Regions from separate parts of the Lactococcus allomyrinae genome, predicted to be linked through region 3. Evidence: predicted binding sites of a transcription regulator. Region 3 holds the regulator's gene; each other region holds the start of a gene.
The links. Region 3 encodes Rex, which represses fermentation and respiration genes when NADH is low (regulators of the CRP and FNR family bind a similar motif). Its sites were predicted from a motif close to TTGTGAANTANTTCACAA; they were not measured.

Region 1 (3,269 bases), 1.3 Mb from region 3:
TTCAAAGCTTTATCATCAGTCAAATCAACTTCGCCACGGTAGGAATATTCATAAATCAAACGACCAATTTTTGCAGCATCAAGGGCAGAACCACCACCGATTGCGATGACGGTGTCAGGGTGGAACTCATTCATTTGACGAGCAATTGCGATAGCTTCCGATAGAGTTGGGTCAGGTTGAACAGAACCATAGATACTGGTTTGTACTTGAGTTGTACGAACTGCAAGTTGTTCCAAAACCTTATCAACAAAACCAAATTTTACCATACCTGGGTCAGCTACGATAAAGGCTTTATGCACGTGTGGTAAATCTTGCAAGTAAGAAATAGAATTTTTTTCGTAGTAGATTTCTTTTGGCAAACGAACCCATTGTGGGCGATTACGACGTTTTGCCACAGTTTTAATATTCAATAGATCATATGTGCTCAAATTATGTGAGAGCGAATTTTTCCCCCAAGAACCAGTACCAAGTGTCAATGATGGACGCATTGCGTCAGTATAGATATCCCCTACACCACCAATTGAGTCAGGTTGATTGACTAAGATACGAGAAGCTTCGACTTTTTCACCAAATTCTTTAACAAATGGATCGTCCATAGCTCCAATTTGGATAGCGGCATTATGTCCAGCACCTTGATAGTGCAGGAGACTACGAACAATTTCTATTCCTTCTTCACGTGAATTTGATTTATAAATAGAAAGCAATGGGCTTAGTTTTTCAGACGAAAGTGCCTCACCAATGTTTTTCTTGTCAAGTTCAAAGAGTAAAACATCTTTATCAGTAGGGACTTTTACACCAGCTTGTTCAGCAATCCATTGACCTGAACGACCAGCAACAGGTCCAGTTACTCCCCAACCTTCGCCACCACGTTGAACAAAAACAAATGATTCAATAGCTTTGTAATCTTTTTTAGGTACCATATAAGCACCTTGAGTTTGCATTTTAGCAACAAATTCATCATAGATTTCGGCTGCGATAACAGCAGAATTTTCAGTTGCACAAATCATCCCATTATCAAAACGTTTAGACATAAGTAAGTCTTCGACAGCGCGTTCAACATTGGCTGTAGCATCAATATAAACTGCACCATTACCAGCACCAACGCCGAGTGAAGGATTACCAGATTTTAGTGCAGCATTGACCATACCTGGTCCACCAGTAGCAAGGATAGATGCAATACCATGATTTTGAATCAATGCAGTTGTATTGTCAAGACTAGGTTTTTCTACCCATTGGATAAAGTTTTCAGGAGCTCCGGCTGCGACTGCAGCATCGTATACAATCTTAGCAGCATGACTTGAACATCCTTGGGCTTGTGGGTGAAAAGCAAAAACAATAGCGTTACGTGTTTTCGCTGCCAATAATGATTTAAAGATTGCAGTAGAAGTTGGATTAGTAGTCGGAACAATACCTGCCAAGACTCCAAGAGGGCTTGCAATTTCAACGCTACCTGCAACCTTGTTTTCACCAATCACACCGACTGTTTTGTCGTTCTTGATAGAGTGATAAACTGATTCAGAAGCAAAACGATTCTTAGTGTCTTTGTCCTCAACCACACCACGTCCTGTTTCGTTTACGGCTTCATGAGCAAGTGCTAATGAATGTTCGCTTGCAGCTAGTGCCATAGCGGCCACAATTGTGTCAACTTGTTCTTGAGTGTAACCTTCAAATTTTAGTACAGCTTCGTGAGCTTTTTTGACAAGACCGTCAGTATATTTTACGGCTTGAGCCATTTTTTCTTCAGCGGTCAGCTCAGTTTTTTCTTTTGGCATAAGTAAATAGATTCTCCTTTGTGATTTTTTTCACTTACCATTACGTGAATATTTTAACAAACATTTATTTCCATGTCAAGTAATATTGTGATGGTTTTTACAATTTTTATTAAATTAAAAAATCAGATAAATTAGATAGCGCTTACATTGAAATGCGAAAATATTGTCAAATCTATGATTTTATAGATTTGACAATATTTTTTATGTTCAATTATTTTACAAGGGAAGAACACAAGTTGCTTCAGGTGCATAAAAATCTTTTTGCTCTAAAGTCAATTTACCAGTTAATTTATCACGAGAAAATAAAGTTAAATTATCCGAATTTTGGTGAGCAACGATAATAAATTCTTCGGTTTTGTTAAAGTTAAAGTCACGTGGAATATTTCCTTCAGTTGGTACCCACCCTATGATTTCAAGTTTTGTACCAAGAGGGCTAACTTGATAAATCGCTAAAGAATCATTTCCACGATTAGAAACATAAAGGAATTTTCCATCAGAAGAAATACGGATAGCAGCTACGCCATTGAAGCCTTCATGACTTTCAGGGAGAGTAGTGATCGTTTGAACACGAGCAAATCGTCCTTTTTCTTCATTGTAGCTCAAAACCTCAACTGTTGAGTTTAATTCGCCAGCTAAGTAAGCAATTTTTCCATTGGGGTGGAATGTTAAATGACGTGCTCCCATTCCTTTTTCAGCACGATAAATCGTTACAATATTCAGTTTTCCTTCGCCGATTACATCATATACTGTCACTTCATCAGTACCTAAATCACAAGTGACTAACCGACCATCGGGAGTCAAATCAGCATAATGGACATGGGCAGCATTTTGTTCAGGACGAGGTCCAGAACCCTCATGCTTAACAGTATCAGTCAATTTAAGAGAGCCATCAAGTTGAATTTTGTAAACGCGTATTTCACCAAGATGATAATTCGCACCATATACTAGTTGTCTTGCTTCATCAACGGCGACGTAGCAAAGTGGAGCACCTGTACTTGTTACATTATTGATATGTTTGGCTGTTTTTCCATCAAAATTAAATGCAGCAACTCCACCACCATTTCCATCTGCGGCACAGGTATAAAGGTGATTATGCTCGTCAATGGTAATGTAAGTGGGGTTTTGCACAGTAGCCACTTCGTTCAAATCTGATAATTGTGCACTTTTAGTATCCAGTATCACACTGTAAACCCCTTTAGATACACGTTTGGTATAGCCACCCAGAAGAATTTTTTCTTTCATCGTTTCTCCTTATCTCACTTTTAAGTTCATACCATCATTTTATCATAAATAAGCGTTTACAGCGAAATTATTTAATTTTTTTCTTAGAAAAAAATTTAAATATGACCAGAGTCAGGATATAAAAAGTTAGAGAGATAAATCTTGTTGAAATTCGACTTGCAAAATACTCTATAAGAGTGTATAATAAATGAGTTGCGATGCAACCATTTCGCATTTTGATTGGACATTGTCGTAGTGCACATAGTGTAGCGGCAC
Region 2 (3,269 bases), 320 kb from region 3:
TCTTTCGAGTAATTTGTTGTTCGCGAGTAGCACATCAGCACAAGGGCTGATGTGGGGAATGATTGCGTTGTTCTTTGCTCAGATTTTTCCAGAGGCTGGTGGTGCTAAAGGAACAACTTTTGGTTTTCTAGGACTTCTTTATGTGATACGAATGGGAACAGATGTAGCCGCACCTCAAGCTGGGTGGTTTAATCCACTTTCATGGGGTTATCTTGGATTTCCTTATGCAGCAGGTCACGAATCTTGGCTTGGAGTCGGACTTGCTCTTGTCTTTTCGATACTGATGCTGATAGTTGCCTATGTACTCGAAATTAAACGGGATGTGAACGCTGGTTATTTGCCTGAAGGACGCGGACGTGCTCATGCTAAAAGAACGCTGCTCAGTTTACCTGGTTTGGTGTTAAGCTTGCAAAAAAAGATGATTATTGGTTGGCTATTAGCTGTCTTTGTTTTAGGGTTGGTCTATGGTTCAATGTTTGGACAAATGGACCAATTTATCAGTGGCAATGAGCTGGTTAAGCAGATTTTTATAGGAAATGCAACAGCGACAGATGCGATTACTGGAAACTTTATGGTTACTTTGTTTTCTATTTTGTCTATTTTGGTGTCTGCTTTTGCAGTGATTTTACTCTCTCGGATGACTGCTGAGGAACGGAAGAATCGTCAAGAACAACTTTATGCTTTACCGATTTCTAGGTTGAAAGTTTATCTGACCTATGTATTGACTGCAATTATAGGAAGTGTTGTCGCGCAATTTTTGGCTGTGCTTGGTATTTATGTTGAGCAGTTAGGAAATAAAAATGCTTTAAGTTTTGCTGATGTAATGAAACCTGGGATGATTTGGATTGTCGGAATTGTATTTGTTGTCGCACTTCTAAGTTTACTTGTGGCTTTTATTCCACGAGCTTCAGGCGCAATTTGGGTCTATCTTGGTTTCTTACTCTTTATGAGTTATCTTGGACATATTCTTGATTTACCTCAATGGATTGAAAAATTGAGTATTTACGATTATATCCCAAAACTTCCTGTTGATAAGATGGATTGGGGCAATGTGTCAGTAATTTTGATTCTGTCAGTGCTGATGATTGTGCTTGGTTTTGTTGGTTACCGCAGACGTGATTTGATTGGTGGTTAGTAGTGCCAAGGTTCTGAAATGAGATACGGAATAAAAATCTGTCAGTACTCTGACAGATTTTTGATTTTTTATCCACTTGTGATTTTGTAAAGTAAGGATAAAGAAGGAGTATCATAAGCGACAAAGCGTTGTATAATCGTGCTTTTACAGTATTTCTGAGCATTTCAATAAATTTTGTGATAGAATAAACAAGTTGTTTTTATAAATTATATTTTCAGGAGAAATTTTATCATGATGAATCCGGCAGAAATTCTGTCAGCAACTATTCACCACGGACAGGAAAAAGTGAAGCGACCGTTTTTAGAAAAAGCAGTGCTTGGTTTTATTGGTGGAGCAATGATTTCCTTTGGTTATTTGCTTTACATTCGGGCTGTGGCGAGTGTGGCTGAACCTTTGGGTAGTCTTGCAAGCCTAATTGGAGCAAGTGTTTTCCCCATTGGATTGATTGTCATCTTGTTAGGTGGTGGAGAATTGATCACGTCAAATATGACTGCAGTTTCAACATCATTTTTCGCTAAAAAAGTCAGATTTGCTGATTTAATAAAAAATTGGTTGGTCATCACAATTTTTAATGTTCTTGGGGCAATTTTTGTTGCTTTCGTTTTCGGACACTTGGTTGGATTGACAAGTAGTGGAGTTTTTCGAGAAGAACTTTTTAGGCTGGCACAAGGAAAAATTGGTGCAAGCTGGTATCAAGAAATTCTCTCTGGCATAGGTTGTAACTGGTTTGTCGGTATCGCAATGTGGATGTGTTATGGGGCAAAAGATGCAGCAGGAAAACTTTTGGCAGTTTGGTTTCCGATTATGGCTTTTGTCGCAATTGGTTTTCAGCATAGCGTAGCAAATGCATTTGTTATTCCAGCTGCTATTTTTGAACATGGAGCGACTTGGCTTGATTTTGGTCGTAATTTTATCTTTGTTTATGCTGGTAATATTATCGGAGGAGCAATTTTTGTTGCGGGCTTTTATACTTTAGGTTATCGCAGGCAGGCAAGAGAGAGAATAGAGCAAAAAAGTAAATAAAAATAACTCTGTCAGTACTGACAGAGTTATTTTTTTAACTGATGATAACGATCATACCAAATCTCAACATATTCCTTAGAAAATGGTCCTTTTTCATTGTTAATCCAGTCAACAAGAATTTTCACATTTTCTTTTAAAACATAATCAATTTCCTTTGGATAGCGCATTTGACGACGGTGACGTTCATATTCTTCAACGTCGAGCAGTTTTTTCTCACCGTCTTTGAAGACTTTCACATCAAGGTCGTAATCAATATATTTCAGCGCTTCGTTATCAAGGACGAAGGGACTCGCTAGATTGCAGTAGTAGCTGACGCCTTCCTCACGAATCATAGCAATGATGTTAAACCAAAACTTTTTGTGGAAATAAACAATCGCAGGCTCACGTGTCACCCAACGGCGGTCGTCGCTCTCGGTCACGAGCGTGTGGTCATTCACCCCAATAATTGAATTTTCATTTGTTTTCAGAACCATTGTATCGCGCCAAGTGCGATGCAGGCTCCCATCATGTTTATAGCTTTGAATCGTGATAAAGTCGCCTTCTTTTGGTATTTTCAAGGAGCTGTACCAACTTTCTCAATTCAAAGTTCTCGTTTATTATTTTATCATATTTTTGAGAAAATTGTAAGTTCAGAATGTCACAGAAAAATCTTCCGCTTGTAAAGCCTGACATCACTGGTTGTCAGAAGAATTTTTACGACTCGTCAAAAATTTATCTTGAATTATGAGGATAATGTCACGCCCAAAATAAGTAGCAACAAGCAAAAAAGTAATAAAAATTCCTAACTTTCCACCGCGCTGAACGTCGAAATGAGGATTATTTGCATAAAGAAAAGCAATCAAAGTAGGATGCAAAAGAACATACATTGCAAGACAAAAGGCAATAAGTCGCCAAATTAAACCACCGATAAAAGATTTCATTCTATCATTATAGAATTTTGATTGTGTTTGTCAAGCTTCTTATCAAAAATCAAATACAGTCAGTGCTGACAAAAATTCATCAGCAAGATGTTGCCTACGAAATTCTTTCCATTCAGGTAAATCTTTAATTGCCTGATAACGCTTACGCAAATGCCAAATCTCAGGAATTTGATACTGTGAGTAAAGCTTCA
Region 3 (3,269 bases):
GGATGGCATCTAAGTTATCTAGTGAAATATATACTGGTCCTAGTTATTCGTCAATTACTGTTTTAGGGATGAAGATTGCAGCGGCTATTATTAATAATCCGATGCAAACTCTTATTCCTATTGTGTTACTTTTAATGGTTCCTATTCTTTTTTTAAATTTACTTTGAGTTTTGTGTTAGAAAAGAAGTGATAGGAGTGATAAAGGAGTCAGAGATTTATGGGCAATCTGGAAAAACAAAAAGAAATCAATGAACGAATAAAAGCGATTAAGAAAGTCATCCAGCGTTATAGAATTCCAATTTTAAAGCTTTCAGAAAAAATAGATTATCCAGGAACGATAGTGGCTGACGTTTTGTTTTTTAGAAAAAAAGCTGGGGATGATTTTTTGGAAAAAGTTGAAAAAGCATTGGAGGGGATTGTTAGAGAAAACAGAAGCTTGAATACGATGGCAAAGCAACATGATAGAGAAGAAAGAACTAAGAATTCATTTGAAGACTTAGGATTTTTAGACTCAAAAGTTCCAGTAAAGTTTGGCGTAAAAATAAGACGTATTCGCTATACTTTGAAATACTCAAAAGAAGAATTTGGTGAAAAACTTTCTCCAAGTCTATCAGTTTATACTATTGATGAAATGGAAAACAATCAATTTGTTCCATCACTAAGTTATCTTATCCAAATTGCAGATATGGGAAATGTGACATTAGACTGGCTCTTAAGGGATTAATAGGCTCTTGGTAGCTATTTGAGGAGTAGGAGAGAATGATTGATTTCTGTCAACAGTTTTAAGTTAAAAAACAGTTCAATAGAGCTGTTTTTTTATCATTTACGGAAATTATGGAACTTAGACATTTGTGTGATTTTTAGATAGAATGAGTGTGCGATGTAGATGCATACTCTAAAAGCAATCTAATTTATGCAAATGTATTCAAGATTGATTATATTTCGTTTCAAAATGGAGGAGTTGCAAATAGTACTAAAACTAAGATTAACGAGTTTAGGGCTAATCCTGATGGAAATATTGAAGGGATAAATAAGAATGATAACTCAAAAGTTGAATAGTTAATCAAGGTTCAAAGTTTAAAAATGGACATTTGTTAGCTTTATGTCTATATTTTTTAATTGGTTTAACAAAAAAGAATCACTCTATTGGTGATTCTTTTTTACAGTTTGTCTATTTTTATTTATTGTCATTCATGAAGAAAAGCAAAGTTTGAAGTTCTTTAGTGAGATCAATAGATTGAACGACAACATCTGATGGGACGCGAAGGCGAATAGGAGCGAAATTTAGGATTCCTTTGATACCAGCTTTAATCAAAATATCAACGACTTCCTGAGCGTCTTCTTTTCTAACAGAAAGAATGGCAGTTTTGATATCTGATTTTTTTACATTTCTCTCTAAATCGGAAATATTAAAGACTGGAATACCATCATCTGTCTGTGTACCCACTAATGGATTTCCAGAAATGTCATAGGCCTGAGTAATTCTCATTTTATTGCGTTCTTGGAAGTGGTAGTGGAGCAATGCTCGTCCGAGATTTCCCACTCCAATCAGTGCTAGATGTGTTTCTTGATCTTGCCCAAGTAATTCGCCGAAAAAGTCACGTAATACTTGTGTTTCATAGCCATAACCACGGCGCCCAAGTTCACCGAAAAGAGAGAAGTCTCGGCGAATTGTTGCAGCATCCACACCAATTTTTTCAGAAATCAACTGCGAATTAGTCCGTGTGATGTTTTCTTCAACCAAATTTTTAAATAAACGATAGTATTGAGGAAGACGTTTTGCGGTTGCTTTTGGCAAAGTTTTACTAAATTTAGTGTCAGTCATTTTTTTCTCCGTATAAAATGTGTATTTTGACACATTTCATCTTAAATTTTTGTTTCAAAAGTTAAATCTGTTTCTTTTGTGATAATTTTACCAAAAGTTTGTGAAATTATCAACCAAAAATAACAGAAGTGAATTATGACCGATATTGTCAGCGCTGACAATGTGTTGTCAGAAGAATAAATAATATAAATGAAGTATAAAAAAGCTGTCAGCATACTGACAACTTTTTCTGTAATTAATTAGTGATTCAAATTAATCTGACTATCACTGACAGAAATTTTAAGGGACTGATTCAAATTACCATCAGTAAAGGGAAAACTTTGGCGCTGATGATTCACATGGAGACTGCTATCTTGTCCGTCAATCATCAGACCAGCTACTTTAGGATAATTTAATGTGAGCCTGCTGTCATTAAGTGTCCATGTGCCAGCTCTTTTGACAGTAAGTGCACTTGTATCAAAAGCAGAATCATTGGCACTGACATTAAAGATGTCAGTCTGTAAGTCGGTCAGTACGAGCTGAGAGTCTCTCCCTTTGGAAGTAAGGGTTGAAAATTGACTGTCTGAAATCTCAAGATGACTATCTGAGAAGTTAAGTGCTGCAGGAGAAGCTACTGACAAATGACGAGCAGTCAGCTTAGTATCACGAAACTGACCTGAAAAATTTTTCAAAGAAAAATGTTCTAGTGTTATTGTTGTATCAGAAAGTTGTAATTGTAAAGATTTAATCTGATTTTTGTCGGGAAGTGTGATGATTAACGTTTCTTTCTGAGCAGAACCAAAAGACAAAGTTGGAGCCCTAAATAAAGTTGAACCTTCAGAGCTAGTTGATTTTGTCTGAATGACCGCACTTTTTCCTTGAGAAGTAATCACTGTATTACGTTCAAGAAGGTGTGACTCAACTTTAAATTCAGAACCTTCTCTAAATGACACATTGACATCTGATGCATTAATTTTAAGATTTTCTACAGAAGAATTGAGAGCTTGATGAGTGACTACCATCTTACTAAGTTGTGGATGACCATTTTTCCAGACAATACTTCTAGACGCTCCCATCCCGAATCCGATAAGTCCGAGTGCACAACCTAAAACCAAAAGTACAGCACCAGCTATCATAAGATTTTTAAATTTCATCAAATTGCTCCCCTCATCTTAATATTCGATTTTCTTGTTAATTTGTACCCAATCCATTTGATAAGTTTCATGAATAAATTAAACAAAACATGGGTAAGTTTGAGTGTCAATGGAGCAAAAATAAATCCAAGACCGATAGCAACAAAAGCAATCCCTGTGAAGAAGATGAAAGTTACCAAACTTTGTGCGAGAATTCCAAAGGCAGAAATCAGAGTAAAAAATCCACTTAAAATCAGGGCAATTACTGCAATATAGTAAGAGAATAATAAGGCGATAAGCACAATGCAGCAAGCGAATAAAACAAGAAAAAG

Region 1: the regulator Rex is predicted to act here: its motif matches at 1,858-1,875, upstream of adhE (bifunctional acetaldehyde-CoA/alcohol dehydrogenase).
Region 2: the regulator Rex is predicted to act here: its motif matches at 1,310-1,327, upstream of D7I46_RS04860 (formate/nitrite transporter family protein).

The regions. Positions count from the first base shown of each region.
Region 1 is NZ_CP032627.1:1,954,391-1,957,659, reverse strand. It holds gene adhE (bifunctional acetaldehyde-CoA/alcohol dehydrogenase) at 1-1,772, opposite strand, end outside; gene D7I46_RS09090 (lactonase family protein) at 1,989-3,014, opposite strand.
Region 2 is NZ_CP032627.1:1,015,689-1,018,957, reverse strand. It holds gene D7I46_RS04865 (ABC transporter permease) at 1-1,135, shown strand, start outside; gene D7I46_RS04860 (formate/nitrite transporter family protein) at 1,367-2,158, shown strand; gene ntdP (nucleoside tri-diphosphate phosphatase) at 2,185-2,715, opposite strand; gene D7I46_RS04850 (hypothetical protein) at 2,830-3,078, opposite strand; gene D7I46_RS04845 (metallophosphoesterase) at 3,121-3,269, opposite strand, start outside.
Region 3 is NZ_CP032627.1:700,545-703,813, forward strand. It holds gene D7I46_RS03385 (sortase family protein) at 1-167, shown strand, start outside; gene D7I46_RS03390 (helix-turn-helix domain-containing protein) at 218-724, shown strand; gene D7I46_RS03400 (redox-sensing transcriptional repressor Rex) at 1,178-1,825, opposite strand; gene D7I46_RS03405 (DUF4097 family beta strand repeat-containing protein) at 2,065-2,958, opposite strand; gene D7I46_RS03410 (DUF1700 domain-containing protein) at 2,958-3,269, opposite strand, start outside.